2 regions of the Lactococcus sp. S47 genome follow, and region 1 is predicted to be linked to the other one. Evidence: riboswitches for the same ligand, from Rfam matches in the RefSeq annotation. Region 1 holds a riboswitch; the other holds the start of a gene.
The links. Region 1 has a riboswitch for lysine ahead of IAE52_RS10535 (amino acid permease). Riboswitches for the same ligand answer to the same signal wherever they lie in the genome.

Region 1 (15,024 bases):
AAATTGGGCTTCAAGAGCTTTAACCTTGGACCTGAACCAGAGTTCTTCCTTTTCAAACTTAATGAAAATGATGAACCAACACTTGAAGTGAATGATAAAGGTGGTTATTTTGACCTTGCACCAACTGACCTCGCAGGAAACACAAGACGTGAAATCGTAAATGTATTGACAGACCTTGGTTTTGAAGTTGAAGCTTCTCACCACGAAGTAGCAATCGGTCAACACGAAATTGACTTTAAATATGCCAATGCTTTGAAAGCTTGTGATAATATTCAAATCTTTAAGCTTGTTGTTAAAACAATTGCGCGTAAACATGGTTTACATGCAACGTTTATGGCAAAACCAGTTCACGGAATCAACGGTTCTGGGATGCATTGTAACATGTCTTTATTTACAGAAGATGGTGCCAATGCCTTTGCTGATCCAACAGGAGATATGGGACTTTCAGATGTTGCACATAGCTTTATTGCTGGACTTTTGAAACATGCTTATAACTTTACAGCAATTACAAACCCAACTGTTAACTCATATAAACGTTTGGTTCCTGGTTATGAAGCACCCGTTTATGTCGCTTGGGCTGGACGTAACAGATCACCTTTGATTCGCGTACCTGCTTCACGTGGTTTGTCAACTCGTGTTGAACTTCGTGCGGTTGACCCAACAGCAAATCCATATCTTGCATTGGCTGTTCTATTGGCAGCTGGTCTTGACGGTGTTGAACATAAATTGGAAGCGCCAGAAGCAATCGAATCAAATATTTACGTAATGACAGAAGAAGAACGTAAAGCACATGGTATTACAGATTTGCCATCTACTTTGCACAATGCCGTTAAAGCATTGCGTGAAGATACAATTGTGACTGAAGCGCTTGGAGAACACGTTTTGGTTAACTTTGTTGAAGCAAAACGCATTGAATGGGCAAGCTATGCACAATTCGTATCGCAATGGGAAATTGATAACTATTTAGAACTTTATTAATTGATATAAAAAATCACTGACAAAGCCTGTCAGTGATTTTTTGGACCATTTAAATATTTTAGTTGTTTTCAGTAATTGTCAAAACGTTGAAGGCAGTTTTTCCGTCTTCGGCAATCAAGAATCCTTTGTGTTCAGCAACATAGTCAATAGCTGCTTGGAAATCAGCGAATTCTTTGACGATTGAGCAAGTGTTTGTGGCACCGACATAATTGTTTTCTGAGTCCTCGTAATAATTGATTCCTTTAAATTTAAATTTCATAATAAAAAGTCCTTTCTTTGTTATAGTTTTATTATAGCAAATGGCACTTATTTTTTACTGATAAAACTTTAAATCAAAGTTGAAATCACAAAAAGAGCCATATTTTTTGAAAAATTCACAAAGTCAGTGTAAACTTGAGATAGGTTTTATGAATTTAATGCGAGAAAGGAAGCGAATCTTAATATTTTTTACTAAAAGTAGATTTGCATAGGAAAATATGGAACTCAATGATTTGAAAGATTCACTGACTGCTTTAAAATATGGTGAAATTGCAACTGTCGCGATGATTGACCGAGGCGCATATGCTGAAATTGAAGAGTCTATTGAAGCGGAAAGTAAAGATCAAAAGATAAATTCTGGAATCTTTAAAGAGCTTGCTGCTACAGTTAAAGATGAAAACGAGGATTTAGTGGTAGTTGGTCGTTCAGATATTGATCAGGCACTGACTCCAGAAGATTTTTCGCGATTTATCGGTCAGATGACCAAGGAAAAACATATTATTTTTGTTGAGTGTCTCTATTTGGGAACAACAGAAATTAAAGGTTTTCTTAACAGCTTGAAAGAAAATAATCTTTTAGAAAATAGTAAATTGGTTCTGCTTGATTTGCCGCAATTAGAATACATGATGTTGCGAGACAGTTTAGCTGGACAATTTAAATTATAAAAAAGTTACTGACAAAATTATCGCTCAGTCTGTAAGTTGCGTAAGCAAGCAGATAGGAGTGATAGAATTTTTGTCAGTAACTTTTTCTTATTGTTCACGGTTTTCTCTTTGATAAAGGCGAGAATTTTTCATAATATCTTTAAAAGTATTAATGATTGTTTCTTGATAAGCAGAATTTTTAATATTTTGGCGAGCCAAATCTAATACGGCTTGTTCGCGAGAGTTATCTAAAATAGTAATTTTTTGTGCTTGTTTTTCTTGGCTAATTTCTTGAACAATTGTCATACGTTTCTCAAGAAGCTGAACGATTTCTTGGTCCACTTGGTCAATGTTGTTCCGAAGTTCTTCTAGTTTATTCATGGTTTTTATTATATCATAGCCAGTAACACGAAACAACGTTTCATGTTGCTGACTTCTTTCTCTCATTATGACCGAACTCAGCGGGACGATAATTTTCCGCCGAGTGAGTGCGGCTCGACTTGTTGCTTTAGCAACGTAGCGTAGTAGAAGCAAGAATGATTATATCAAAACTAATCTAAAATTTGCCTTTAAAAAATGATATAATGGATTATATTATTTTTGAGGAGCAACAAGATGAATAAAGAAGAAAAAATCGAAGGTTATGAGTTGCTTAATTTGCAACTAAAAGCGCTTCTTAGTGAACAAAATTATACACTTTCAAACTTAGCCAATGCAAGTAGTTTACTTTGGAGCTTTTTGCCTGAGCAAGTTTATACAGGTTTCTACCTCTACAACGGTGAAAAATTAATTTTAGGGCCATTTCAAGGGTCTGTGTCTTGCGTTGAAATTATAATGGGCAAAGGGGTTTGTGGGGAATCAGCTCAAAATCGCCAAACCATTATTGTTGAAAATGTAAAGAAACACAAAAATTATATTTCTTGTGACGGTCGAGCAATGTCTGAAATTGTTGTTCCAATGGTTAAAGATGGTAAATTAGTTGGGGTTCTTGACTTAGACAGTTCAGAAATTGGTTTTTACGATGAAATCGACCAAAAATATCTTGAAGAATTTGCTAACATTTTATGTGAAATGACTGATTTTAAATTTTTTGAAGTAGGTTAAATCAAAATTTTAAAGGGTATCGGAGAAAAAAATGAGTGAAATAGTAAAAAAATTTATTGCTGACCGTTTTGGGGAAAAAGAAGGAATATCTGTAAATCCAGGTAATATTGGAGATGTTCGTGAATTTGCGCAAGAATTAGGAAGTTTTCTCTATCAATTACATCGGCTACCAACAACAGATGCAAAGTCACCTAGTTTTGAAAATGCTTTTGCTGGTTCTGATTTGATTTTCTTTGAAGCTGAGATGATAGAACTTTTGAAAGTCTATCAAAAAGTTGTTCCTGCTGACCTTTTGCAAGAAAAATTTGATTTTGCAGCAAAAACAAAATGGTCCAAGAAACCTGTTTGGGTTTTGGGAGAATTGCTTACGCAAAATTTAAAAGTTACTGACGGAAAGTTAGTTAACGTCAAAATTACTGACAAAGCTGTTATTGGTGATCCAGCTTTTGATTTAGCAATTGCTTGGACGATTTTTGATGAAAAAGCACGTAAAATATTTTTTGCGGCAACCGAAGCAGATGAGGCAACGATTAATCGAGCAAGAATGTTCGCCCTCAGACAGGCCCTCAGAAATTATCAATCACAAGATATTGATGAATTGATTCAATCACGTGATGCTTCAACTGAAATTTTAAAAGACTTAAACTATAGTCTTGGGCAAGATTTCTATTGAAACAAGCGGATATGAAAAGAATACTAAGTAAAAAATTGGAAGAGAAAAATGGCATATCAAGCATTATATAGAAAATATCGAAGTCAAAGATTTGATGAAATGGTGGGGCAAGAAGTTGTAGCGACAACATTAAAAAATGCGATTGTCAATCATCAAATTTCACATGCTTATCTTTTTTCTGGTCCAAGAGGGACAGGGAAAACCTCAGCAGCTAAAATTTTTGCTAAGGCAATAAATTGTCCTAATCAAGTGGATGGAGAGCCCTGCAATAATTGCTTTATTTGTGACTCAATCACCAAAGGAAGCTTAGATGATGTCATTGAACTTGATGCGGCATCAAATAATGGGGTTGACGAAATTCGAGAAATTCGAGATAAATCAACTTACGCAGCTAGTCAAGCCACTTACAAGGTTTATATTATTGATGAAGTGCATATGCTTTCGACAGGGGCTTTTAATGCACTTTTGAAAACACTAGAAGAACCTACAGAAAATGTTGTTTTCGTCCTGGCTACTACTGAATTACAAAAAATTCCAGCAACCATTATCTCGCGTGTTCAACGTTTTGCTTTTAAATCAATCACAACAGGAGATATTCGGACTTATTTAGCAAAAATAATGGCTGATGAAGGACTTGAATTCGACGGTAAAGCACTCGATGTTATTGCTAAAGCAGCTGAAGGTGGAATGCGTGATGCCCTCTCTTTATTAGACCAAGCCTTATCGTTTTCATCAGGAAAATTAGAAGAAAATGATGCACTACTTGTCACAGGGTCGATTGCTGCAGATGCTTTAGTAACATATGTTGCAGCGCTTTTTGAGCATGATGAAGCAAAAGCGCTGACGGAACTTGATAAGATTTTTGCTGAAGGAAAAAATATGCTTCGATTTACGGAAGATTTATTAGCATACCTTCGGGATTTACTCTTGGATAAAAATTCTCAGTATGACCGGGGTCAAATTTTTTCATGGATTGATGTTGCAATTGAAAGTTTGAAAACGATAAAGGAAACGACTCAAACAAAAATTGCGGCAGACGTCATGACCATGCGTTTGGCTGAAATTGGACAAAATAATTTACTGACAGCTTCGCAAGGAGAAATCCCTAATCAGCTGACAGCCGAAATTGCTACTTTAAAAACCGAAATTAATCAATTGAAAGCTCAAATTTCAGCTGGTCAAATTCAGGTAAATTCAGATTCACAAAATAATTTACTGACAGAAAAAGTTAAAGGCAGTCCGAAACCAATAGCATCTAAAAAACGCCAAATTAACAAAGATTTAATTTATAAAGCTTTGGCTGAGGCGACAAATGAAGCTAGAAAAGCTGCTCTAAGTGCGTGGCCAGAACTTGTTGCTTCGGTAACTAAACCGGCAGACCGAGCTTTACTTAATAATACAGCGCCTGTCGCTGCGTCAGAAAATTTCCTTGTGGTGACTTTTCCTCATGAGAATCTTGCTAAAAGAGTCAGTGAAAATGAAGAATTGCAACTTTTTTGTGGGAATCTCTTGAGTTCAATTGTTGGATTTGCGCCAGAAATTATCTCTCTTGCTGAACAAGACTGGCAAGAAGTTCGAGCAGAATATGTTTCTAATTTAAAATCTGAAAATGTTCAAGAAGATGAAGAAGATGAAAAAGAGCTGGATGAAACGGTAAATTTAGCTAAAGAACTCTTTGGTGAAAAAGTAGTTGAAATTAATGATTAAACTAATAAAAAAGCCGCTCATTGAGCGACTTTTTTTAATCTTTATGACGACTTAAATCAACCTCTTTAAGGGGGATAAGTTTCGTTTTGTTTTTAAATTTATAACCCAAGTAAAGGATGAAGAAGAGTGGGATTGCGGCATACATGATGACACCTTGCACCCAAGTTTTACCAAAAAGAAGCATTGGGTCTTGGCCGAGTGTGACTAAAACGGTCATAATTAAGGCTAAGATTGGACCAAATGGGAATAGTTTTGCATGATAAGGTAATTTTTTAACATCTTTTCCTTGAGCGACATAGGCGCGGCGGAAGCGGAAGTGGCTAATTGCAATCCCAATCCAAGCAATAAATCCTGTTAAACCAGAGGCTGAGACGAGGAATGTAAAGAAGCTAACTCCGTAAATTGATGTCAGGAATGTGAGTAAAGCAACAGCAGTTGTAGCTAATAAAGCAATGAAAGGAATCCCGTTTTTTGAAGTTTTTGAGAAAATCTTTGGTGCGCCACCATCTTTAGCGAGTGAATAAAGCATCCGAGTAGAGGCATACATTCCAGAGTTTGCTGCTGAAACGACAGAAGTTAAAACAACGGCGTTCATGATAGAAGCTGCAATAGAGAGACCAACACGTTCAAATACAATTGTGAAAGGGCTTTGAGCAGCTGAATCTCCTCCAACTAAGTGGGGGTCGGTAAATGGAATGATAGCCGCCATCACGAAGATAGATAAGATATAAAAGACAAGAATACGCCAGAAGATAGAGTTCATAGCTTTAGGAATTGATTTTTCAGGATTTTCAGCTTCGCCAGCTGTAATTCCGAGCAATTCTGTTCCTTGGAAAGAGAAACCAGCGACTAAGAGTACGCCGAGAATCCCTCCGCCGGTAGTGAAACTACCAAGTCCTCCGACAAAACCATGATTACCAACTGAAAGATTTTTAGCGACGTCAATATGACCGCCCATAATTCCAAAAATAGATAAGAAACCAATAATCAAGAATAAAACAACAACAGTAATTTTAATGGCTGACAACCAATATTCAGTTTCGCCAAAAGTTTTAACTGATAAGGCATTGATTGCAAAGACAATAATTAAGGCAATCAGTGAAAAAATCCAACTTGGAACATCTGGTAACCAGAATTTGATACAAAGGGCAACGGCTGTTAAATCAACCGCTACGGTAATTGCCCAGTTTAACCAATAATTCCAACCTAGAGCAAAACCAAAAGCTGGGTCAACATAACGTGTTCCATAGTCTGAAAAAGAACCAGAAGTGGGTAAATAAGTGGCCATTTCACCAAGTGATGTCATGAGGAAGTAAACCATTGCTCCGATAAGAACATAGGCAGTCAGTGCACCAAATGGTCCTGCCGTGTGAATGACATCGCCTGAAGTCAGAAACAATCCAGTTCCGATTGTTCCGCCAAGGGCAATCATGGAAACATGACGTGATTTTAAGCCGCGTTTTACTTGCGTCTCAGTAGTTGAGTTTGAAGAATTTTCCAAAATTCTCTCCCTAATAAAATTTATTCTACACCGACTTGTTTGACTCAGACTCAACCTTACTCCTGTTTAGTTTAGAAAAGTCTGAGAAAAACAAAAAAAGCAATCCTACTAGATAGAATAGATTGCTAAAGGTCCGACAAAATTTTAAAAATTTTCTTGAACGAATAGCCCTCCGCATGGTTATTAACCATTTGCGACAGTCTAGTGAGTTTTTCTCACTAGCCCAAGAACTTTGCTGAGCAACAAAATTCTTTCGGCAACCTCTCCTCCTCTAAATACGCGTCTTTGTTGTGCTCCAACTCGGCGTAGATTCATATCAGTTGCGACCTCTATCGATGTGTTATTTGTAATTCTAGCGCAATTTTAAGATGATGTCAAGGAAGAGAATGTAAAATTAATTACAAATAATCACTTTCTTTGTAAGTTTATTCATTTGTCATTTATGTTATACTTATGAGGATAGGACTGCTATGTCAGTCAATAAAAATCAGTATTTTTACTGAAATTTTCTAGGAGCAAAATATGGATTTTATTCGTGCCATTATTTTAGGTATTATTGAAGGAATCACTGAGTGGTTACCTATTTCCTCAACAGGACATTTGATTATTGCTGATGAATTTATTCGTCTTAATCAATCAGCAGCTTTTAAAGAAATGTTTGATGTTGTGATTCAGCTAGGAGCAATTTTGTCAGTTGTTGTTCTTTATTTTCATAAACTGAATCCATTTAATAAGTTAAATCCAGCTGACAAACAAAAAACACCACGTGAAATTCAATTAACTTGGCGTTTGTGGTTGAAAGTTTTGATTGCGGCTTTACCAGCAGCGATTATTGGTTTACCACTTAATGACTGGTTGGACAAACATTTTTACCATTTTGTTCCTGTTGCCTTCATGTTAATTATTTATGGGGTAGCATTTATTGTCATTGAGCGTCGGTGGGTACCAAACCATGAATTTTCCGTAATGAATATTGACCGTTTACCTTATCGTGCCGCTCTTTATATTGGATTATTCCAAGTGCTTTCTTTACTTCCAGGGACATCGCGTTCAGGTGCGACAATTGTCGGTGCTTTATTAATTGGTGTAAGTCGTGAAGTTGCCGCAGAATTTACCTTTTTCTTGGGTATTCCAGTTATGTTTGGGGCTAGTTTCATCAAAATACTTCACTTTTTCAAAAATGGGAATTCTTTAAGTTTTGAACAATTTGGGGTCTTGTTAGTAGCTTGTATAGTTGCCTTTGGGGTATCAATGGTTGCCATCAAGTTCTTGACCGATTATGTGAAAAAACACGATTTTACTTTCTTTGGGAAATATCGGATTGTGTTAGGGATTATCCTTCTTATTTATGCAATGTTTAAAGCCTTCTTGGGCTGAGAATGAGATAAATTATGCCAACTCTCTTTAGTTGGTATTTTTTATTTTAAAATAGTTCTCTTTGCTGAAGGAAAGTTTAAATGTATTCTTGCTAAAAATAGAAAAAAGTGATAGAATATAACTCTGTGGGAAAAACTCACAACTTACGCAGGACTCAACCTGCGTCATTAGTCCAAAAGGAGGAAAAATCAATGACTAAATACGAAATTCTTTATATTATTCGCCCAAACATTGATGAAGAAGCAAAAGCTGCCCTCGTTGAACGTTTCGATGGAATCTTGACTGACAACGGTGCTGCAAATCTTGAGTCTAAAGACTGGGAAAAACGTAAACTTGCTTACGAAATCAATGATTTCCGCGAAGGTATCTACCACATCGCAACTTTTGAAGCTGAAACAACTTCAGAAGCTTTGAGCGAATTTGACCGTCTTGCTAAGATCAACCTTGACATTCTTCGTCATATGATCGTTAAAGTTGAAGCTTAAGAGCTTTCATTTCTAAGGAGAAGTTCATCATGATTAACAATGTTGTATTAGTAGGACGCATTACTCGCGATCCTGAACTTCGATACACCCCTCAAAATCAAGCTGTCGCAACATTTTCATTGGCTGTAAACCGTCAATTTAAAAATGCGAATGGCGAACGTGAGGCTGATTTCATTAACTGCGTTATTTGGCGCCAACAAGCTGAGAATTTGGCGAATTGGGCTAAAAAAGGAGCTTTGATTGGGGTAACTGGTCGAATTCAAACACGTAACTATGAAAATCAACAAGGTCAACGCGTTTATGTGACTGAGGTTGTGGCTGACAGTTTCCAAATGTTGGAAAGTAGATCTGCTCGTGAAGGTATGGGAGGCGGAACTTCTGCTGGTTCATATTCTGCACCTAGCCAATCTACAAATAATACTCCGCGTCCACAAACGAATAACAATAATGCAACACCGAATTTCGGTCGTGATGCTGATCCGTTTGGTAGCTCACCGATGGAAATTTCGGATGATGACCTTCCATTCTAATAGGGTGAAATAATTGACGCTAAAGCGCCTAATTATTTCACGGAAACCGCTATGGCGGATTTCCTAACCCTCTTACTAGTTATTATGAAAAGCAGAATCGGCTTTTCATAATAACGTCGTAATCCTAAGAAAACTTTAAACAGACATCTAAAAATAATATAAGGAGAAATAAAATGGCACAACAACGTCGTGGCGGCTTCAAACGCCGTAAAAAAGTTGACTTCATCGCTGCAAACAAAATCGAAGTCGTTGACTACAAAGACACTGAACTTTTGAAACGTTTCATCTCAGAACGTGGTAAAATCTTGCCACGTCGCGTGACTGGTACATCTGCTAAAAACCAACGTAAAGTGGTTAACGCAATCAAACGCGCGCGCGTAATGGCTTTGCTTCCATTCGTAGCTGAAGACCAAAACTAATAAATGAAAGGCTGCTTCGGTAGTCTTTTTTTGTATAAAAATTTGACAAATAGAGTTGATATTTACTGACAGAATGCTCGGTTCCGTCCGAATTTACTGACCAGAAATTTGTCAGAAAAAGAGAATAAATTGATAACTTCATCAAGTATTTTTGATTAATACTATGTTTTTGTCAGTGAATTTATGATAAAATGGACAAATGATTGAATTGATAATAGGAGCAGTGCTCTTAAGTTTGTTAATTTATGGAATTTTTATAGAGCCTCATTTGATGAAAGTGAGACATGTAAAAATCGCTCAAAAACAAAATTTAAAAATTGCTCATTTTACCGATACCCACTTTGCTTGGCACACGACTAGTCGTCGTTTTAAAAAATTTGCTCGAAATATTGCTAATGAACAGCCAGATTTAATTATTTTTTCTGGAGATTTATTTGACAAGGTTGCTTGGGCAAAAAATCGAGATTGGACTGATTTACTGACGATATTGTCAGAACTTAAAGCTCCTCTTGGGAAATTTGCGATACTTGGTAATCATGATTTTGATGATGAAAAATCGTCAAGGTTTGTTGAAGAGTTTCTAGAAAAAGCTGGTTTTGTTCTGTTGAAAAATTCATCAGTTGTCAAAGATAATTTATCTATTTCTGGGGTTGATGACTGGCGTGAGGGACGGCCTGATTTTGAACTTGAGCCTATTGATGCAACATTTTCGCTTTTAGCCCTTCACGAACCGGATACTATTTTAGACATGGAAACAATTAAGGAATTTGATTTAATTCTTTCTGGTCATAGTCACGGAGGGCAAATTCGGATAGGAAATTGGCGTTTACGCAATAAGGGGTCAAGTAGTGCTGATGCTGGTTTGTATCAGCTCAATGACCGAACAAAATTGTATGTTAATCGTGGAATTGGTTTGACTTTCTTGCCTATTCGTTTTGGGGTGCCTCCAGAAATTGTGTATTACTACATCTAAAAAAATCTGTCAGTAATTTTGACAGATTTTTTTATTTTTTTATTTAAAAATTTACTGACAGCTTTGTTAAAAATTCTGTCATTACATTTCTCTTGCAGTCATGATCGTTTCGCGTCCCATATTATCAACGGCTCGGTAGTGTAGAGGCCATTCAGGGTTAAAAGGGTAGCCAAAATCAACGAGGATGGTTGTTGGACTATTGTCTTGAGAAAAACGAATAGAAAGTAAATTACCCGAATTAACCAAGTCAAAATTGATAATTGTTTCTAGTGGAAAAACTCCCTTGAGGTGATGGTCAATAATAAACCAAAAGGCATCAATGACTTCTCCAGGAATTGACGCAACGGTATCAAAACTTGCGTAGCGTCGTCTAGTGTTAGAAAATGCCATAAAATCACATCCTTTCTATAAGATGAATGGATAAATTCTAGGAAATACGGGAATCTCGAATGACTTTTCGGATTTCAGATAAAGTCCCTTCAGAAACATTTTTCATTTTCATTCCGTACATCATAAACAAGGCATCAAGCAAACTAATTTGAGAAACAGTGGAAGCGACAGCTTCAGGTCGAAATGAAATTTCTTCAGAAATTGAAATTAGCGCGACATCGGCCGCTTTAGCTAAAGGTGAACTCGCAAAAGAAGTCAATGCAATAATTGGAACCCCGCGACTCTTCAAAATTTCAACCAAGTGCATTGTATCTCTGTTTTTTCCTGTATGTGAAATAACAAAAGCACAATCGTCGCTCGTTAATTTTGCAGCTTGCATTTGTTGAAAATGAAAATCCTGATGATAAACGCAGTGCAAAGGCATTCTCAAAAATTTATGAAAAGCAATCAATGCGACAGCGTTTGAACCACCCAAACCAAAAAAACCGCAAGTGCTGGCATTGAGCAAAATTTCCATGGTTTGATCAAGTTGTCTGTTAGTGATAAGGTTTAATGTAGAATTTAATGATGAAATATTGCCGTTGAAGTTTTTTGTCAGTATTTCTTTGTAATCGTCAGTTGGTGAAAGTTCGCTAAAAAATTCATCGTTTCGTGTCGAGTCAGTGGCATGAATGGCGAGTTTTAATTCTTGGAAGGAATTAAAGCCAATTTTTTTAGAAAATCTGGAAATTGTAGCCGTAGAGACATGAGTTTTTTGAGCAAATTCCTGAATTGAAAGCCTCGCTGCACTATCAATATTCGCAATTAAATAGTCAGAAATTGCCTGATCTGATTTACTGAGGTTATCATAATAACTTCGGATTCGGCTGATTAAAGTACGCGACATATCAAGCCTCCTTCTAATTGACTACATTATATCATAGCCAGTAACACGAAACAATGTTTCATGTACTGGCTATCATTTTATTGGGACCGAACGATGCGTAGGATAGCTGTTGTCAGTTTACTGACTTACAGATATGCCAGTTGTTACACCTAGAGCGGAGTAATAAGGTATCTAGGGAGTTCACTATAGCGTGTTATAAGTAGTGATACTCAAGATTTCTCGATTTCTCAAAAATTCCAAATTCCTAACTTGAAATTGTTTTGGCAAATCAGAAAATATTTTACAAAAAATATTGTTGACAAATGAAAAAAAATTACTTATACTAAAGTTATAAAATGAAAGCGATGCCACGGAGGAAAAAATGATGAAATTTGGTATGATTGGTTTAGGGAAAATGGGAATGAATCTTGTGAAAAATGCCGTTGACCATGAGATTGAAGTTGTTGCTTACGATCTAAATACAAAAGCGGTAGAGGAAGCTAAGGATTACTCAGACAAAATTACCGCTGTCAGTACAATTGAAAATTTACTGACAGAATTGCCAGCAAGCAAAATTGTTTGGTTGATGCTTCCAGCAGGAACTCCTACAAATTCAACGATTGAAATGCTTTCTGAAAAGTTGTCAGCTGGAGATATTCTGATAGACGGTGGAAATTCTAATTACAAAGATAATTTAGAACAAAATAAATTACTGACAGAAAAAGGAATTAAATTTTTTGATGTTGGAACCTCTGGTGGAATGGCTGGAGCTCGTCAAGGCGGGAATTTTATGATTGGTGGAGATGATGAAAAATCTTGGACAATCATAGAACCAATCTTCAAAGCAATCTCAATGGAAGATGGCTACCTCTATACAGGGAAACTTGGCAGTGGTCATTACTTGAAAATGATTCATAATGGAATTGAATATGGGATGATGCAAGCGATTGCTGAAGGATTTGAAATTTTAGAAGAGTCACCATTTGATTATGACTATGAAGCCGTTGCAAAATTATGGAATCATGGTTCAGTAATCCGAAGCTGGTTGATGGAGCTTGCTCAAGAACAATTTTCAAAAGACCCTAAACTAGACCAAATTATCGGTCATGTTCAATCTTCAGGAGAAGGAAAATGGACCGTTGAAGAAAGCTTGGACTTAGGCGTTCCTGCCCCGGTCATTGCCTTGTCACTAATGATGCGTCAACGCTCATTACAAGAAGATACCATGACCGGAAAAGTAGTTGCCGCTTTGCGCAATGGCTTTGGCGGACATGACGTAGAACAAAAATAATTTACTGACAGATGAGAAGCGTAAGCTAACTAGGACAAAAAACTTCTGTCAGTAAAAAACTACTGATGATGAAAGAATTTTAAAGTCTGTCAGTAAATATATAGAAGAAAAGGAGCCTAAATGCAATATTTAATAGGCGTCGATTTAGGAACCACAGCAACTAAGGCAGTGCTTTTTGAGAAAAATGGAAAAATAGTTGCAAGTAGTAGCCAAGCCTATCCCCTCTATCGTGATGCTAGTGGGATGGCAGAAGAATCTCTTGAAGAAATTTTTGAAGCAGTTTTAGTGACAATCAGGGAAGTTTCAATTAATTTAGAAGATGAAGATGAACTTTTAGCCGTTTCATTTAGTACACAAATGCACTCGCTAATTGCTTTTGACGAAAATTGGCAGCCGCTTACAAGATTAATCACTTGGGCTGATACAAGAGCAGTAAAATACACCGAACAAATTAAGGCCTCTAAAAATGGTTTTGATATTTATCGAAGAACTGGAACGCCTCTTCATCCAATGGCTCCTTTATCTAAATTTATCTGGTTAGAAGCTGAACATCCAGACATTTATCAAAAAGCAGCCCACTATTTGGAACTTAAAGGATACATTTTCCAACGACTTTTTGGAACAAATAAAATGGATTTATCAACCGCAACAGGTACAGGTATCTTCAATATATTTGAACTTCATTGGGATAAAGAAGCGCTAGAGATGACTGGAATCAAAGAAAGTCAATTGCCTAAAGTAGTTGAACCCTATGAGATAGAAGAAAACCTTCCTCACGAATATGCCAAGAAAATGGGAATTCAAAGCAGCACCAAATTTATTTGGGGTGCAGCCGATGGTCCGTTGTCAAATTTGGGAGTAAATGCGATTAAACCGGGTGTTGCAGCCATCACAATTGGAACATCTGGTGCGATTCGAGTAGTTACTGACAAACCTAAAACAGATGAAAAAGGACGAACATTTACCTATGCATTAGACAAAGAGCATTGGGTAGTCGGTGGTCCCGTAAACTCTGGTGGAGATGTTTTCCGTTGGGCTCGTGACCAAATTTTTGATGGAAAAATTTCTTTTGATGAAGTCACGGAACTTGCAGCAAACATTTCCCCGGGCGCTGATGGATTGCTTTTCCACCCCTATCTTGGAGGCGAGCGAGCACCGATTTGGGATGCCAATGCCAGAGGTTCATTTTTTGGCCTAAACTACGGACATAATCGTAGTCATATGGCCAGATCTGTTCTTGAAGGGGTTATCTTCAATATTTATATGGTTGCGCTTAGCCTTGTTGAAGTAGTAGGTGACCTAAATATGATTCAAGCGACAGGAGGATTTACAAGCTCTGAACTCTGGACACAAATCCTAGCAGATATTTTTGAACAACCAATCAATGTGCCAGAGAGCCGAGAAGCTGGCTGTTTAGCCGCCATTATCATGGCTGAAAAAGCCCTTGGCTTAATTGAAGATATCAGCGAAATCGAAACGATGGTAGGAACAAACGAAACCTACCAACCCAATCCAAAAAATTTCGAAATTTACCGAGAAATTAGTCCAATATTTATCCGACTTTCTCGCTCTCTCTTGGCAGAATATGAAAATATTGCCAATTTCCAAAGAAAATTTGAAGAAGAAAAATAAACTTGTATTCTTTAAAGACTCAATACTTCCATATATCACAAAAAAGTATTGAGTTAATTTTTAAAAGCAAATTGTAAGCGCCAGCAATCGTGCTTACACAGTATATTCAATATTTTTTGAAAGGAAAAAATATATGATTGATTTACTTGTACTTTTAATTGGGGTCTTAATCCTCCTCCTGATGATTATCAAATTTA
Region 2 (15,024 bases), on a different contig from region 1:
TAAAGTGATTCAATCAGGAGTCGTCTCGGTCGTCCGAGCTGAGAGTGGCGAAAAAGCATTAAAAATCGTAGAAGCTGTCGTCTCAGGAGGAATCACTTCTATCGAATTGACCTATTCAGTCCCGCGAGCTAACGAAGTTATTTCTGATTTGGTAGCCAAGTATCTAGGAACAGATGTAGTGATCGGAGCAGGGACAGTTTTAGATCCGACCTCTGCTCGTTTGGCCATTGTTGCAGGGGCTCAATTTATTGTCAGTCCAAGTTTTAACAAAGAAGTCGCAAAGATATGTAATCTTTATCAGATTCCCTATGTTCCGGGAATTTTAACTCCACTCGAAGCTCAAAAAGCTTTAGAGTATGGGTCAGAGTTAATCAAACTTTTCCCAGGTGATATTACAGGTCCCAAAATGATAAAAGACTTAAAAGGTCCATTTCCTTATATTAATATCCTTCCATCGGGAGGAGTAAATGTTGATAATGTTGCTGAATGGTTTGCAGCAGGAGCAGTAGCTGTAAGTGCTGGAGGTGGGGTTACAGCTCCAGCAGCCAACAACAATTATAGTGGGGTTACTGAAAATGCCAAGAAATTTATGGCAGCATTTAAGGCAGCTAAGAAATAAAAATTAGCTATTAATTTTCCCTTTTGAATAATAAAAAACTTCATTTTTTGGAGTTTTTTTATTTTCTAAAGTTCAGTCCAATTATTTTTATTTAGTAAAAGTAATTTGGACTGTAAGCGCTATATTTTGGTAAAATAATTGAGTTATAATAAAAAATACAAGGGAGCGTTTTTATGATTAATTATGATTTAGACATTCTCTTTTTTTCAAAACATAAATTATGGAAATTAGAGCGAATATTGGAGGTCACTAATCTAGATAAAGAAAAATTTTATCGAATATTGGAGGAATTTAATCAAAAATTTGAAAATCAAGGTTTAAAAAAATTGGAATATAAAAATGAATGCTTAGCAATTTCTGATAAAATAGAAAATTTTGAAGAAACTCGTTATTCTATCAATCAAAAGACATTTATTTTATCAGAAGTTGAAAGGCGCTCCCTTATTTATTTACTTATTTTTACAAATGAATCTTCCTTCTCAATTGCTCTTTTTCAAAAATATCTTCAAGTAAGTAAAAATACGGTTTTAAGTGATTTAAAAAAACTTAGAGAGGAGCTTATGAGCAAAAATATTCAGATTGAATATTCAAGAAAAAAAGGATTTTCCCTCAATTTTGAGGAGAAAATTTTACAGGAGAAGGCTTGGTATTATTTGCAAAATTTATCTGAGGACGCAGGATTTTATACCTTATCAAAAGTTTTAAATGATAAGGATCCATTAACTATTTTTAAGAATAATCAGCTATTGAAAAAGATAATGCAAGAACTACAGATTGAGATTGTTTATAGTCGATATCTTTCGACATTACTGTTTGCAAGTTTGCTCAAGTGTAGAGGTTTTGAAAAGGGGAGTGAAAATATTAATGAGCTACTCAAATCATTAATTATTGGGATGTCGGATGGAAAAAATACAATTGAGCAAGACAATGGTTTATACCGAATGGCCTTTAGCATTATGGAAAATGTTATGAAATTAGCAGCAATTGAATTCGATGATTTCACAAAGACCTTTATGGCACTATTAGCTCACCTAACTCCTGCATACTATCGATTAAAAAATCATTTTGAATTAAAAAATGTCCTGCTTGAACGGATAAAAAAAGAGTACCACTCCTTGTTTTTACTGATGGATAACGTCCTTCAACCATTAAAAGAAGAGGTCGGTGAAATTTCAGAATCTGAGAAAGCTTATTTTGTCATTTTATTTGGTGGAGAGATCTATAAAAATAAGTACTCAGGTAAATCATTAAAAGCAATTGTACTCTGTGTAAATGGAATCAGTTCGAGTTTAATTATGCAAAAAAGACTAGAGAGTTTATTCCCGGCAATGGAATTTATTCTGAGTGCTCGTGTCTCTCATTTTGAAAAATTACCTATAAATTCATATGATATTATTTTTTCAACGGTTCCTGTAAAGTCAGACAAAAAAGTTTATCTTATGTCAGCTTTTCCAGAGCAGCGTGAAGAAAATAAGCTCTATAATCAAGTTTTACAAGATTTTCAGCTCCCAGGTTTTATAAAACCATCTGCTCAAACTATTATAGATTCAATAGAACCTTACATTATTATAAAAAAACCAGCAAGTAAACTGGATTTAATAAAAATTATTGAAAAAAAATTAAATCGTACTAGAAAAGAAGGGAAACTATCAGGAGTTATGCTAACAGATTTACTTACAAAAGAAAAAATAAATTTTACCAATAGAGAATTGACCTGGCAAGAATCAATTGAATTAGCTGCACAGCCCCTTCTTGATAAACATGAAATTGAAGAGCGTTATATCAAAGCTATTATTGATAAAGTAGAAGCTTTCGGCCCTTATATTGACTTAGGATTGGGAATTGCCCTTCCTCATGCTCGTCCAGAGGAAGGGGTCAAAAAATTAGGAATGTCATTTTTAAGATGTGAACATCCAGTAAAGTTAATGAACGATGATAAGCATGAAATTAAACTTTTTATTGTTTTAGCAGCTATTGATAATGAGACCCATCTTAGAGCTCTATCAACCCTTACTAAGATATTATCAAATAAAGAACGCTTGGGTCAGTTACTTGCAGCAACAAATGCAACAGAAGTTGAACAAATACTTTTAGAAGAAGAAGGAGAAAAATAATATGAAATTTGCATGTGTATGTCAATCTGGGTTAGGAACGAGTTTTATGGTTCAAATGAACATTCAGTCATTATTAGAAGAATCAGGAGTAAATATTGATAATTTCGAATTGGAGCATATGGATGTTGGGTCAGCAACACCAGATGCAGCGGATTATTTTTTTGTTGAGGCAACATTAGTATCTGCTCTTCCTAATATTCCCACAGAAAAAATTATGCCACTTCAGTCAATTATTGATAAAGAAGTTGCGCGTGAAGCACTTTATAAAGTGCTTGATGAAAATAACATAAGTCATCAATAAGAAAAAATAAATCGAATCTATAAAGTACAAAATTTTTCTAGACTAGAGGAGAAAAATAAAATGAATGGTATTTTAAACTTTATTGTATCAGTCGCAACTACTCCAGCGCTTTTAGTTGGATTAATTGCAATGTTGGGATTGATTTTGCAGAAAAAAACAGCAAGTACAGTTATCCAAGGTTCAATTAAAACATTTGCAGGTTTTTTGGTTTTGACTGGGGGTGCGGGGATATTAGTTACCTCATTGAATCCCTTTGCAACGATGTTTCAACATGTCTTTAATGCTAAGGGAGTTGTGCCATCCAATGAAGCGGTGGTTGCTTTAGCATTAGTGAAGTATGGAACACCCGCAGCCTTAATTATGATTGTGGGATTTATTGTCAATGTAATACTTGCACGTTTTACAAGATTTAAATATATTTTCTTGACTGGGCAAGCAATGCTCTATGTATCAACAATGTCAGCTGTTGTACTTATTTCTGCTGGACTAGGAAATGGTTGGTTGACAATCTTGTTAGGAGGAATATTTGAAGGAACATTGCTGACAATCACACCCGCTCTAACTCAACGCTATATGCGGAAGATCACTAGTAATGATGGAGTTGCAATGGGCCATACTGGCAATATGGGCTATGCTCTATCCGGTTGGCTTGGAGAAAAATTTGGAAATAAGGATCCAGAAAAATCAACTGAAAAATTAAATATCCCTAAAAACCTTGGGTTTTTGAGAGATTCTACTGTTTCTATTTCTCTAGTAATGATGGTTGTCTATATTATTTTAGCTTTAATTGCAGGTCCTCATTTTGTTGAAAGTCCAGCTTTGTCTGCTGGAACTAATTATATTGTCTATGCGGTCATTCAAGCAGGGACTTTTGCAGCAGGATTTGTGGTTGTTCTTCAAGGTGTTCGTATGATTTTGTCAGAAATTATTCCAGCATTTCAAGGGATTGCTAAAAAGCTTGTTCCTAACTCCAAACCAGCATTAGATGTTCCGATAGTATTTCCTTATGCGCCCAATGCTGTTTTAATTGGATTTTTTGTCTCATTTATTGTTGGAGTTATTTCTATGCTAATAATGCTTGGCTTAGGAACAACTGTGATTATTCCTGGTGTTGTTGGTATCTTCTTTTGTGGAGGAGCAGCAGGAGTTTATGGTAATGCTTTTGGAGGTTTGCGTGGGGCGATTATCGGCTCAACAGCGAATGGATTACTGCTAGCTTGGGGTCCACTTTTAATTCTGCCTGCCTTAGGTTCGTTTGGAGCGAATTCTGCATCGACCTTTGCAGATTCAGATTATATTGTTTCAGGAGGATTGCTTGGGGTAATTGGCAAAGCTGGATCAATAGCATTAATTTCCTTTATAATAATTTTTCTCTTGATTGTATTAATGACGAGTTTGATTTTGAATAGAAGAGATAAAATTAATTCAAAAAGCAAAGAATTATAATTGAAAAAATAAATTTTTTGAAGATTTATAAAACAGGTCAACCGCAACCTTTCCCACCAAAATTAAAAAGATTTTCATATAAAAACATAAAAAAAGAAAAAAATTTTAATTTCAGAGAATGAAAACCGTTTCTAACTTGTGTTATAATGTGAGTATAAATAAAAAATATGGAGAAATCTTATGTTTGATACTACTGATCAATTGGCTGTAAATACGATTCGTACTCTATCATTAGATGCGATTCAAAAAGCAAATTCAGGACATCCTGGACTTCCAATGGGCTCTGCACCAATGGCTTATGTACTTTGGAGCAAATTTCTTAATGTGAACCCTAAGACAAGTCGTAAATGGTCAAATCGTGACCGTTTTGTCTTGTCTGCTGGTCATGGTTCTGCAATGTTATATAGTTTATTACATTTGGCAGGTTATAATGTAACGACTGATGATTTAAAAGGTTTCCGTCAATGGCAATCAAAAACACCGGGACATCCAGAAGTTAATCATACAGATGGTGTTGAAGCAACAACAGGTCCTTTAGGACAAGGAATTGCCAATGCTGTCGGAATGGCAATGGCTGAAGCACATTTAGCAGCACAATACAATAAACCTGGTTTTGATATTGTTGACCATTACACTTACGCCTTAAATGGTGATGGTGATTTGATGGAAGGTGTTTCACAAGAAGCAGCTTCACTTGCAGGTAAATTGAAACTTGGTAAATTGATTCTTTTCTATGATTCAAATAATATTTCTCTAGATGGTGACTTATCTATGTCATTTATTGATGATATTCAAAAACGTTTTGAATCATATGGCTGGCAACATTTATTGGTAAAAGATGGAAATGATTTAGAAGAAATCGCAGCAGCTGTTGAAGTGGCTAAAGCTGAAAAATCTAAACCAACAATCATTGAAGTTAAAACAGTCATTGGTTTTGGTGCTGAAAAACAAGGAACTTCAGCAGTTCACGGAGCTCCTCTTGGAGCTGAAGGTGTTGCATTTGCCAAGAAAGCATATGGTTGGGATTATCCTGAATTTACAGTTCCTGAAGAAGTATCAAAACGCTTTTTAGAAACGACAGTTGCGCGTGGTGAAGCGATGGAGCAAGTATGGCGCAGTACTTTTGATGATTATTCTGAAAAATACCCTGAGCTTGCTGAGCAATACGCAAAATCTTTTGAAAATGAAACGCCAGAGCTTACTTTGACCAAGCATGAAATGGAAACAAGCAAGGCCAGCCGTGTAACTTCACAAGAAGCTATCCAAGAATTATCAGCTCAAATGCCAAATCTTTGGGGCGGGTCTGCTGACCTTTCGGCTTCAAATAATACAATGGTTAAAGTTGAAGAAGACTTCATGCCAGATAACTATGCTGGACGTAATATTTGGTTTGGTGTACGTGAATTTGCGATGGGAGCTATTATGAATGGAATTGCTTTGCATGGTGGAACTCGTGTCTATGGCGGAACATTCTTCGTCTTCTCAAACTACATGCTTCCTTCTGTTCGGATGGCTGCTCTACAAAGCTTGCCAGTCACTTATGTTTGGACACATGATTCCATTGCTGTTGGGGAAGATGGTCCAACTCACGAACCTGTTGAACAATTAGCTTCTGTTCGCTCAATTCCTAATTTGGATGTAATTCGTCCAGCTGATGGAAATGAAGTAGTGGCTGCATGGCGTCGTGCTGCATCAAGTAAAAGCCGCCCAACCGCACTTATTTTGACTCGTCAAAATCTTCCAGTTTTACCTGATACTTACGAATTAGCTGAAGAAGGTCTGAATCGTGGGGCTTATATTCTTTCAAAAGAAGAAGGAAAACTTGAAGGAATCATCATTGCGACTGGTTCAGAAGTAGCATTGGCTCTTGAAGCCAAGAAGACTTTGGGTTCTGGCATTCGTGTCGTTTCAATGCCTTCAATGAATATTTTTGATGAACAAGACTCAGCTTATCGCGAAGAAATTTTACCAAAAGTTGTAAGACGTCGTTTAGCGATTGAAGCTGGTACAAGTTACGGATGGGGTAAATATGTTGGACTTGATGGTGCAACAGTTACAGTAGATACTTGGGGCGCTTCGGCACCAGCAAATATCGTTCTTCCAGCTTACGGATTTACTGCTGAAAATGTAGTTAAAGCATACAAAGAGCTTGACTAATATTGAAAAAGGAGTTCTGATTTTTTGTCAGAGCTCTTTTGATTACAAACAAGTCTGTCAGTAAATTTTAATTAAAAAATAGAAAGGAAATAAGATGGGGATTTTACTTGCAATTATTGTGGGAGTAGCTTCAATTTTGAACTTAATGTATGGACAAAATCAGCAATCCAATATTTACTGACGGTTCTGTCAGTAATATTTTTAATCATTTATCGTGGGAAAAGAACTAAAAGGGTTCATTATAATGGATATGGTCAGAATTATTTTACGATAGGATTTACTATTTGTTTCCTTAGTTTTGTGGGAACGGTAGGAATTTTGATTGGCTTCTTGTTTCATTTAGCATAATATGTTAAAATTTAACTATGCGATGAGTCGAATAATTCTACTTTGTAGAATTTCGAAGCTAAGGAATACTGGGAAATTGGGTTTTCCGCGCAGGAAGCGTGAGTATTTGTCAAATTGTGTGAACCTTTTTGACACACTTTTAGTGCCTTTAAAAGCCCTCGAAAGAGGGCTTTTTTTACGTAACGATTAAAATAATTAATAAAAAAATCTTGTTATAATCAGATGAATACAATGCTGAAAAAATATATAAACAATCTATTGTAGGAGTTAATCATATTTTCGATGTTATTATTAGCAAGAGTTAAGAAAAATATGATAAAATTGAAGTGTCAACATCTTTATATATTTTTTAAAATAGAAAGGAAATTATCATGGATGTTTCATGGATGACAAAATATATTGCTGAGGGATTGGGAACTATGCTTCTCGTCTTGCTTGGTAATGGTACAATTGCTGGGGTAACCCTCAAAGGCTCTAAAAATGAGGGCATGGGTGGTCTTGCAATTGCATGGGGATACGGAATTGCGATTTTAGTTCCTGTACTTGCTTTTGCAAATGTTTCAGGTGCACATATTAACCCAGCAATTACAATTGGACTCGCTTCAGCTGGTTATTTCCCTTGGGCACATGTTGCACAATATATTTTGGCACAACTTATTGGTGCAATTATTGGTCAATTACTTGTTGTAGCGATTTATAAAGAATACTTCGCTAAAACTAATGACGGAGCAATTTCTTTAGGCGCTTTTTCAACAACCAACGCTTTGGATAATGGTTCAAATCGTGGAAAAGCAATTTTCAACGGATTTATCAATGAAGTAATCGGAATGTTTGTATTTGTTTTCGGAATTCTCAGTTTTACAACGAACTTCTTTGGTGCAGAATCAATCAAATGGATGACAAGCTACGCTCAACAACAAGGAGCTGATGTTACAGCGAATGCAACAGTAAGCCAAATTTGGGCTTCTGTTTCAGGCGCTTCATCATCTAAAATGATTGGTGCGCTTGCTATTGGTTTAATGTTTGTTGGTTTGGTTACAGCATTTGGTGGACCAACTGGTGCAGCATTGAATCCAGCACGTGACCTTGGTCCTCGTATCGTTTATAGCTTCTTACCACAATCAGTTGTTGGTGAAAATAAAGACGCTAAATGGTGGTACGCTTGGGTTCCAGTTGTTGCCACAATCGTTGGTGCAGTAATTGCAGCTACAGTCTTTAAACTTATGTTTAAATAAAAACAAAAATTTCTGTCGAAAGGCAGATTTTTTCTTGCCCTTATAACTTAAAAGCGCTATAATAATTATAATTTACTGAAAAGGACAGACAATTATGACACAATATAATATCGCCGTCGTTGGTGTTACTGGTGCCGTGGGTACACGTATGCTTGAACAATTAGAAGAATCTACACTTCCTATAGAAACCGTACGTGCGCTTGCAAGTAAACGTTCGGCAGGAAAAATTGTTGAATTTAAGGGGCAAGAGCTTGTTGTAGAAGAATTGACTGAGGATAGTTTTGAAGGTATTGATATTGCTCTTTTTTCAGCCGGAGGCTCAGTATCAGAAAAATATGCCCCTTATGCTGTAAAAGCTGGAGCTGTTGTCGTAGATAACACCTCATTTTTCCGTCAAAACCCTAATGTCCCCTTGGTTGTTCCAGAAGTTAATGCACATGCTTTGGAAAAACACAATGGAATAATTGCCTGTCCTAATTGCTCAACGATTCAAATGATGGTTGCTTTAGATCCGATTCGTCAAGCTTATGGGCTTGAGCGAGTAATTGTCAGCACTTATCAAGCGGTCTCTGGTGCGGGTCAATCAGCAATTAATGAAACAAATCGTGAACTCCAAGAAGCACTTGATGGAAAAGCACTGACAGAATTGTCAGCAGAAATTTTACCGTCTGCTGGAGATAAAAAACATTATCCAATTGCTTACAATGCGCTTGCACAAATTGATGTATTTACTGACAACGATTATACTTATGAAGAAATGAAAATGACAAATGAAACCAAGAAAATCATGGAAGATGATTCAATTGCGGTTTCGGCAACTTGTGTCAGAATTCCAGTTCTTTACGGTCATTCTGAGTCAGTTTATGTTGAAACGAAAAAAGTAGCAGACATTGATGAGGTTAAACGTTTGATTTCTGAATTCCCAGGAGCTGTTTTAGAAGATGATGTTGCTCATCAAATTTATCCACAAGCCATTAATTCAGTTGGTCGTCGTGAAACTTTTGTGGGTCGTATTCGCCGTGATTTGGATGCAGCAAATGGGATTCATCTTTGGGTAGTTTCTGACAATTTACTCAAAGGAGCAGCTTGGAATTCTGTTCAAATTGCTGAAACGCTACATGAGCGTGGCTTAGTTAGACCAACTCATGAGTTAAAATTTGAACTGAAATAAGGTATGTTAAATGAGTTATATCAGTAAAATTCGTGAAAAAATTGGCCATGAGCTTTTGATTTATCTGGGAGCTGGCGTTATTGTCTATTCTGATGAAAAAATTCTCTTACAAAAACGTAAAGATAACGGAACTTGGGCTTTACATGCGGGTGGCATAGAAGTTGGTGAAGAACTTGAGGAAACTGCTCGCCGAGAATTATTTGAAGAAACGGGACTAAAAGCAGGTAAACTTGAGCTTTTAGGAATTTATTCAGGACAAGACCGTTTTATAACTTATCCCAATATGGACCAAGTTTATATGCCAGGCCTTTATTATATTTGTCGAGATTTCACAGGGAGTTTAAGACCACAAATGAGTGAAGTTGAAGAGCTGAAATGGTTTAAATTTAAAGAAATTCCAAAAAATATTCATGAGCCAAATCGCCGTGTTATCGAAGATTTCATCCAATTAATTGCGAAAGAATAATAAACTAGACTGTATAAAAATAAAATTTTTGACCTCGTTTACTAAAGTATGCTATAATAGGTCAAACAAAATTAGAGGTTGCGAAGACGAAGAAGTTAGTGGAGCGGTGAACGCACTGAAGCTGATGGCGGCGTTCTTTGCCGAAAGAAAAATTGTCACAAAATTTTTCTTGGGCTGTGTGGTTAAATCCTACAGACTGTCTTTCTGTCAGTACTGACAGAAAGGGGAGCTAATCAAAATCATTTTTGACGAACTTTTGAGAACCTCTTTTGCATAAAAAGAGGTTCTTTTTGACCTCTTGACAAGAGCTTGTCAGTAAGCTCACACATAAGGAGAAATTATGTCAGCAAAAGAAACAATTGAAAAATTACAAAATGCACGTATCATCACGGCCCTAGTGACCCCTTTTAAAGAAAATGGCCAAATTAATTTTGGAGCATTTCCTAAGCTCATTGAGGATTTACTTGCTAATCATACGGAAGGCCTTATCTTAGCTGGAACAACGGCTGAATCGCCTACTCTTACTCATGATGAAGAATTGGCAATTTTTGCTGCGGTTAATAAAATAGTGGATAGCCGTATTCCATTGATTGCAGGTGTTGGGACTAATGACACACGTGATTCGGTTGAATTTGTCAAAGAAGTTGCTGAACTTGGTTACATCGATGCGGGACTTGCAGTGACTCCTTATTACAACAAACCTTCTCAAGAAGGAATTTATCAACATTTTAAATCCATTGCTACTGCGAGTGATTTGCCAATTATTTTGTATAATATTCCAGGAAGGGTGGTCACTGAAATTCAGGTAGAGACCATCTTACGATTAGCAGAACTGGAAAATGTAATTGCCATCAAAGAATGTACAAATACTGATAATCTGGCTTATCTCATTGAAAAGCTACCCAAAGACTTTTTAGTTTATACTGGAGAAGATGGGCTAGCTTTTCACACTAAAGCTTTGGGAGGTCAGGGTGTAATCTCGGTTGCCAGTCATATCCTAGGTCAAGAATTTTTTGAAATGTTTGCAGAAATAGACCAGGGCTCTATTCAAAAAGCAGCGGCTATCCAAAGAAAAATATTACCCAAAATAAATGCACTTTTTAGTGTCACAAGTCCGGCTCCAATCAAAACGGTTTTGAATGCAAAAGGATATGAAGTTGGTGGCTTACGTTTACCACTTGTAGCTTGTACTACTGAGGAAAGTAAAATAATTCTTGAAAAAATTGGAAATTAAAAAATACCCTTTTAGGGTATTTTTCTTTATAAAAGTTGGTCAATATTCAATTGATTTAATCTTATCATTCGATTCCAAAAGACTCATTAACGAAGCGATTTCAAAAGCTTTTGGTAAGTTCAAATATAGCTCAGTTTTTAAAGAATTATTTGATTTTTTTTCAACTTTTATACTAAGAATTTTGACATCTTCCTCTTTCAGCTGTTGTTGCAACAGTTGAAGCCCTTCAAAATCTTCTAATTGAAGAATAAGATGATCGCTCGTCGCTGATTTTATCCATCGATAATTTTGGTGTAAAATAATTTGAAAAAGTAAAATAAGTAAAGTAGCTACAATACCTATAAAATATAATCCAGAGCCGATAGCCATCCCAATACCAGAAGTTGCCCAAATTCCAGCCGCAGTAGTCAATCCATTAACGGATTGATTGTGAACAAAAATCATTCCAGCTCCTAAAAAGCCAATACCACTTACAATTTGAGCCGCAATTCTGGAAGGATCAAGATTGACTCCATGAGTACTGATGATGTCCATAAAACCATATTTTGAGACAATAATCATTAAAGCAGCACTCAACGCAACAATTAAATGAGTACGTGTGCCAGCATTTTTGGAACGGCTATTTCTTTCATAACCAATGGCATATCCACATACCCCAGCTAATATTAATCGAATTAACCAATCAAGTTGTGTTAAGAAAGTAATCTGCATAAAATTTCCTCCTTGTCATTTAAAACTTACCTTCCATTATATCGCTATTTTGATTAGAAAAAAAGTAAGACCCATAAAAAATGAAACTGACTTGCTTTTTTACTTGCTTTGGGTTAAACTTATATTAGTGTATTCTCGGTAGAGATTGGAATGCCAATCTCTTTTATTTTAATTCTAAGTAGAATTATCTTTTCAATATCGCTTGTCCCACTCGACCGATTTCGAGAGTGAATATGGCAAGGAAATTGCTAAAAACAGGACTGTAAATTTACTGACAGAATTTGTCAATAACTTACAGATTCTTTTTATATCGAAAAAATTATAAATTACACTGACAAGAAAGGTTTTTATGTCTAATATTAAAATCACTCCATTAGGTGGTGTGCGTGAATTTGGGAAGAACATGTATTTAGTTGAGGTTGAAGAGCAAATTTTTGTGCTTGATGCAGGACTTAAATATGCTGAAATGGATCAACTTGGTGTTGACTTTGTTATTCCTGATATTACATATCTTTTAGAAAATGCGGATCGTGTCGCAGGAATTTTCTTGACTCACGGACATGCTGATTCAATTGGGGCTTTGCCTTATATCGTTTCTGAATTAAAAGTTCCTGTTTTTGGTTCAGAATTAACAATCGAACTTGCAAAAATTAATGTCAAAAATTATGCTGACAGTCGCAAATTCAACGATTTTCATGTTGTAACTGAAGATACAGAAATTGATTTTGGTAAAGCCGTCATTTCATTCTTCTCAACAACACATACAATTCCAGAAAGCTTAGGAATTGTTATTTCTACAAATGACGGAAACATTGTTTATACAGGTGATTTCCGTTTTGATCCAGCTGTTGCAAAAGGCTATCGTACCAATATGCGCCGATTGGCTGAAATTGGAAATAGCGGAGTCCTTGCTTTACTTTCGTCATCACCAAACGCTTTGTCAACAATGCAATCTGCTAGCGAGCATGAAATTTATGAAAAAATTTATGACTATATTGATGACAACGAAGGACGGGTCATTATTGCTTGTAACGCAGGTAATTTAGGTCGAATTCAACAAACGATTGATGCTGCCATTAAACTTGGTCGTCGTGTTGCTTTTACAGGCGAAGATATGGACCAAATCATCGAAACAGCAACTCGTCTTAACAAATTACAAATTGTTGATAAAAAATCAATTATTAAACCAGCAGAAATTAAAAAATATGCTGATAATGAGTTAGTTATTTTAGAAACAGGACGAATGGGTGAACCACTTAAATCTCTTGGAGACATGGCTCATCGTCGTCATAAATACGTTAAAATTAAAGATGGAGATTTAGTACTTGCTGTTACAAGTCCATCTGTCTCTTATGAAACAACAATTGCTCGTATTGAAAATGAAATCTATAAAGCTGGCGGAGTCATGAAAATGTTGGCTTCAGATTTGAAAATATCTGGTCACGCGAATGCTCGTGATTTGCAATTCTTACTTGATATCTTCCGTCCAAAAAATTTGATTCCAATCCAAGGGGAGTATCGTGAACTTAGTGCCCATGCTGATTTAGCAATGGAAATGGACATTTTACCAGAACATATCTTTATCGCTAAACGTGGCGAAACAGTCAGTTTGGAAAATGGAGACATGATCCCATCTGGTGTTATTCAAGCTGAAAATGTTATGATTGACGGTTCAGGAGTTGGAGATATCGGTTCAGTTGTTTTACGTGACCGTAAAGTGCTATCAGAAGATGGTATTTTCATTGCCGTTATCACAATTTCTAAGACTGAGCGTAAAATCGTCAGCAAATCTCGTGTTCACACTCGTGGTTTTGTTTATGTTAAAACTTCACGTGATCTGATGCGTGAAGCTGGTGAGTTGGTCAACGAAACTGTTGATAAATATCTTTCTGGAAAAGAATTTGATTGGGCAGAAATCAAAGGTTCTATCCGTGATGCTCTTGGAAAATTTTTATACGAGCAAACAAAACGTAAACCAGTGATTCTTCCAGTAGTTATGGAAGCACGTCAACCTCAAGATTTAAATAAACGTTACACTAAAAAAAATCATAATAAAAAATAAAAGTTACAAAACCTCCATTTTTTCGTATAGAAAGTTAGGAGGTTTTTTATGTCTCAAAAATCGATAAAGAAAATAACGATGACTGTTGGAGTAGGATTACTGACAGCCACTCTTAATCCCACATTTTTGAATCATCAGTTGCTGACAGAATTACCGGTGGAGGCCACGACAGGTAAAATTACATATACTGATGAGCAAAAAATTACTTACAACCTTGATAAAGTTTCACTGACAGCTGAAGTTGCCTCCTATGCTGGCTTAGCGGGAGCTGATATTGTAATTCCAGATATCATTGTAAATAACGGTCAAACCTATGCAATAACATCAATTGGAACTTATGCATTTTCAAATAGTGGAATTCGTTCGGTTATTATCGGAAATAATGTTGTAGATATTAATACGAGTGCCTTTCAAACAACAACAGCTTTTCCTGACTATTATAAGAAATCACTGACAAAAGTAATTTTAGGAGCAAAAGTCCAAAATATAAAAACAGATGCTTTTGCTGGAAACGCCATAAGTAGTATAGAATTTCCAAATTCTGTCCTAAAGATTGCGACAAGAGCTTTTGCAAATAATAATTTAACAGAACTTTCATTGGGTTCAAATATCACAGAAATTATGGCCAAAGCCTTTCAAAGTAACCAAATCACTACAATAGAATTTGCTGATGAATCATTGACAATAGTAGATTCAGCGGCCTTTTCTGGGAGTCCCGTTCAAAGCTTGACTTTGGGAATTGGAGTGACTTTGGCTGATGACGTATTCAATAAAACGAGTCCTTTATTTGGTCAGTTATCAGATTTACCGACAGATGGAATTCGGACAATTTCTGTCAATTCTAGTGGTCTTTTTGATAAAAGTTGGATAAATTCTGACAGTTCACAATCGACTTCTGTGAGTACAGAAAATGCAGATACAACCCTTGTCTCTTCTTCCAATTCAGTAGAGCAAGTTGATGTTGCCAGTTCAGAATCGACACAAGAGGCAAATTCGGCTTCACTCTATCCAATATCTGAAGCGAGTAGTGTTACAGATAATACTTTAAATTCAATCTCTTCTTTAGATAGTAGTATTTCTAGCTCACAAACAGAGAATAGTCAGTCAGGAGCTTCCAGTACAGCAGAAATCAGTTATGATTCAGAAAACTCAAATAGTTT

Region 2: linked by a shared signal. The riboswitch ahead of dapA (4-hydroxy-tetrahydrodipicolinate synthase) and the one ahead of IAE52_RS10535 (amino acid permease) in region 1 are both predicted to bind lysine.

Annotation. Positions count from the first base shown of each region.
Region 1 covers NZ_JACVUB010000011.1:51,965-66,988, forward strand. Annotated here, with positions in the region: gene glnA (type I glutamate--ammonia ligase) at 1-978, shown strand, start outside; gene IAE52_RS10505 (hypothetical protein) at 1,037-1,237, opposite strand; gene IAE52_RS10510 (hypothetical protein) at 1,455-1,901, shown strand; gene IAE52_RS10515 (chorismate mutase) at 1,989-2,261, opposite strand; gene IAE52_RS10520 (GAF domain-containing protein) at 2,496-2,984, shown strand; gene IAE52_RS10525 (phosphotransferase) at 3,016-3,657, shown strand; gene dnaX (DNA polymerase III subunit gamma/tau) at 3,706-5,364, shown strand; gene IAE52_RS10535 (amino acid permease) at 5,399-6,865, opposite strand; lysine riboswitch at 7,023-7,205, opposite strand; gene IAE52_RS10540 (undecaprenyl-diphosphate phosphatase) at 7,388-8,242, shown strand; gene rpsF (30S ribosomal protein S6) at 8,434-8,727, shown strand; gene IAE52_RS10550 (single-stranded DNA-binding protein) at 8,757-9,257, shown strand; gene rpsR (30S ribosomal protein S18) at 9,431-9,676, shown strand; gene IAE52_RS10560 (metallophosphoesterase) at 9,876-10,649, shown strand; gene IAE52_RS10565 (DUF960 domain-containing protein) at 10,731-11,039, opposite strand; gene IAE52_RS10570 (MurR/RpiR family transcriptional regulator) at 11,077-11,925, opposite strand; gene gnd (phosphogluconate dehydrogenase (NAD(+)-dependent, decarboxylating)) at 12,290-13,195, shown strand; gene gntK (gluconokinase) at 13,316-14,827, shown strand; gene IAE52_RS10585 (gluconate:H+ symporter) at 14,961-15,024, shown strand, end outside.
Region 2 covers NZ_JACVUB010000003.1:26,446-41,469, forward strand. Annotated here, with positions in the region: gene IAE52_RS03850 (bifunctional 4-hydroxy-2-oxoglutarate aldolase/2-dehydro-3-deoxy-phosphogluconate aldolase) at 1-619, shown strand, start outside; gene IAE52_RS03855 (PTS sugar transporter subunit IIA) at 793-2,733, shown strand; gene IAE52_RS03860 (PTS sugar transporter subunit IIB) at 2,735-3,034, shown strand; gene IAE52_RS03865 (PTS ascorbate transporter subunit IIC) at 3,095-4,480, shown strand; gene tkt (transketolase) at 4,661-6,637, shown strand; gene IAE52_RS03875 (MIP/aquaporin family protein) at 7,357-8,220, shown strand; gene IAE52_RS03880 (aspartate-semialdehyde dehydrogenase) at 8,315-9,391, shown strand; gene IAE52_RS03885 (NUDIX hydrolase) at 9,402-9,857, shown strand; lysine riboswitch at 9,922-10,097, shown strand; gene dapA (4-hydroxy-tetrahydrodipicolinate synthase) at 10,198-11,091, shown strand; gene IAE52_RS03895 (MgtC/SapB family protein) at 11,131-11,802, opposite strand; gene IAE52_RS03900 (ribonuclease J) at 12,152-13,864, shown strand; gene IAE52_RS03905 (leucine-rich repeat domain-containing protein) at 13,913-15,024, shown strand, end outside.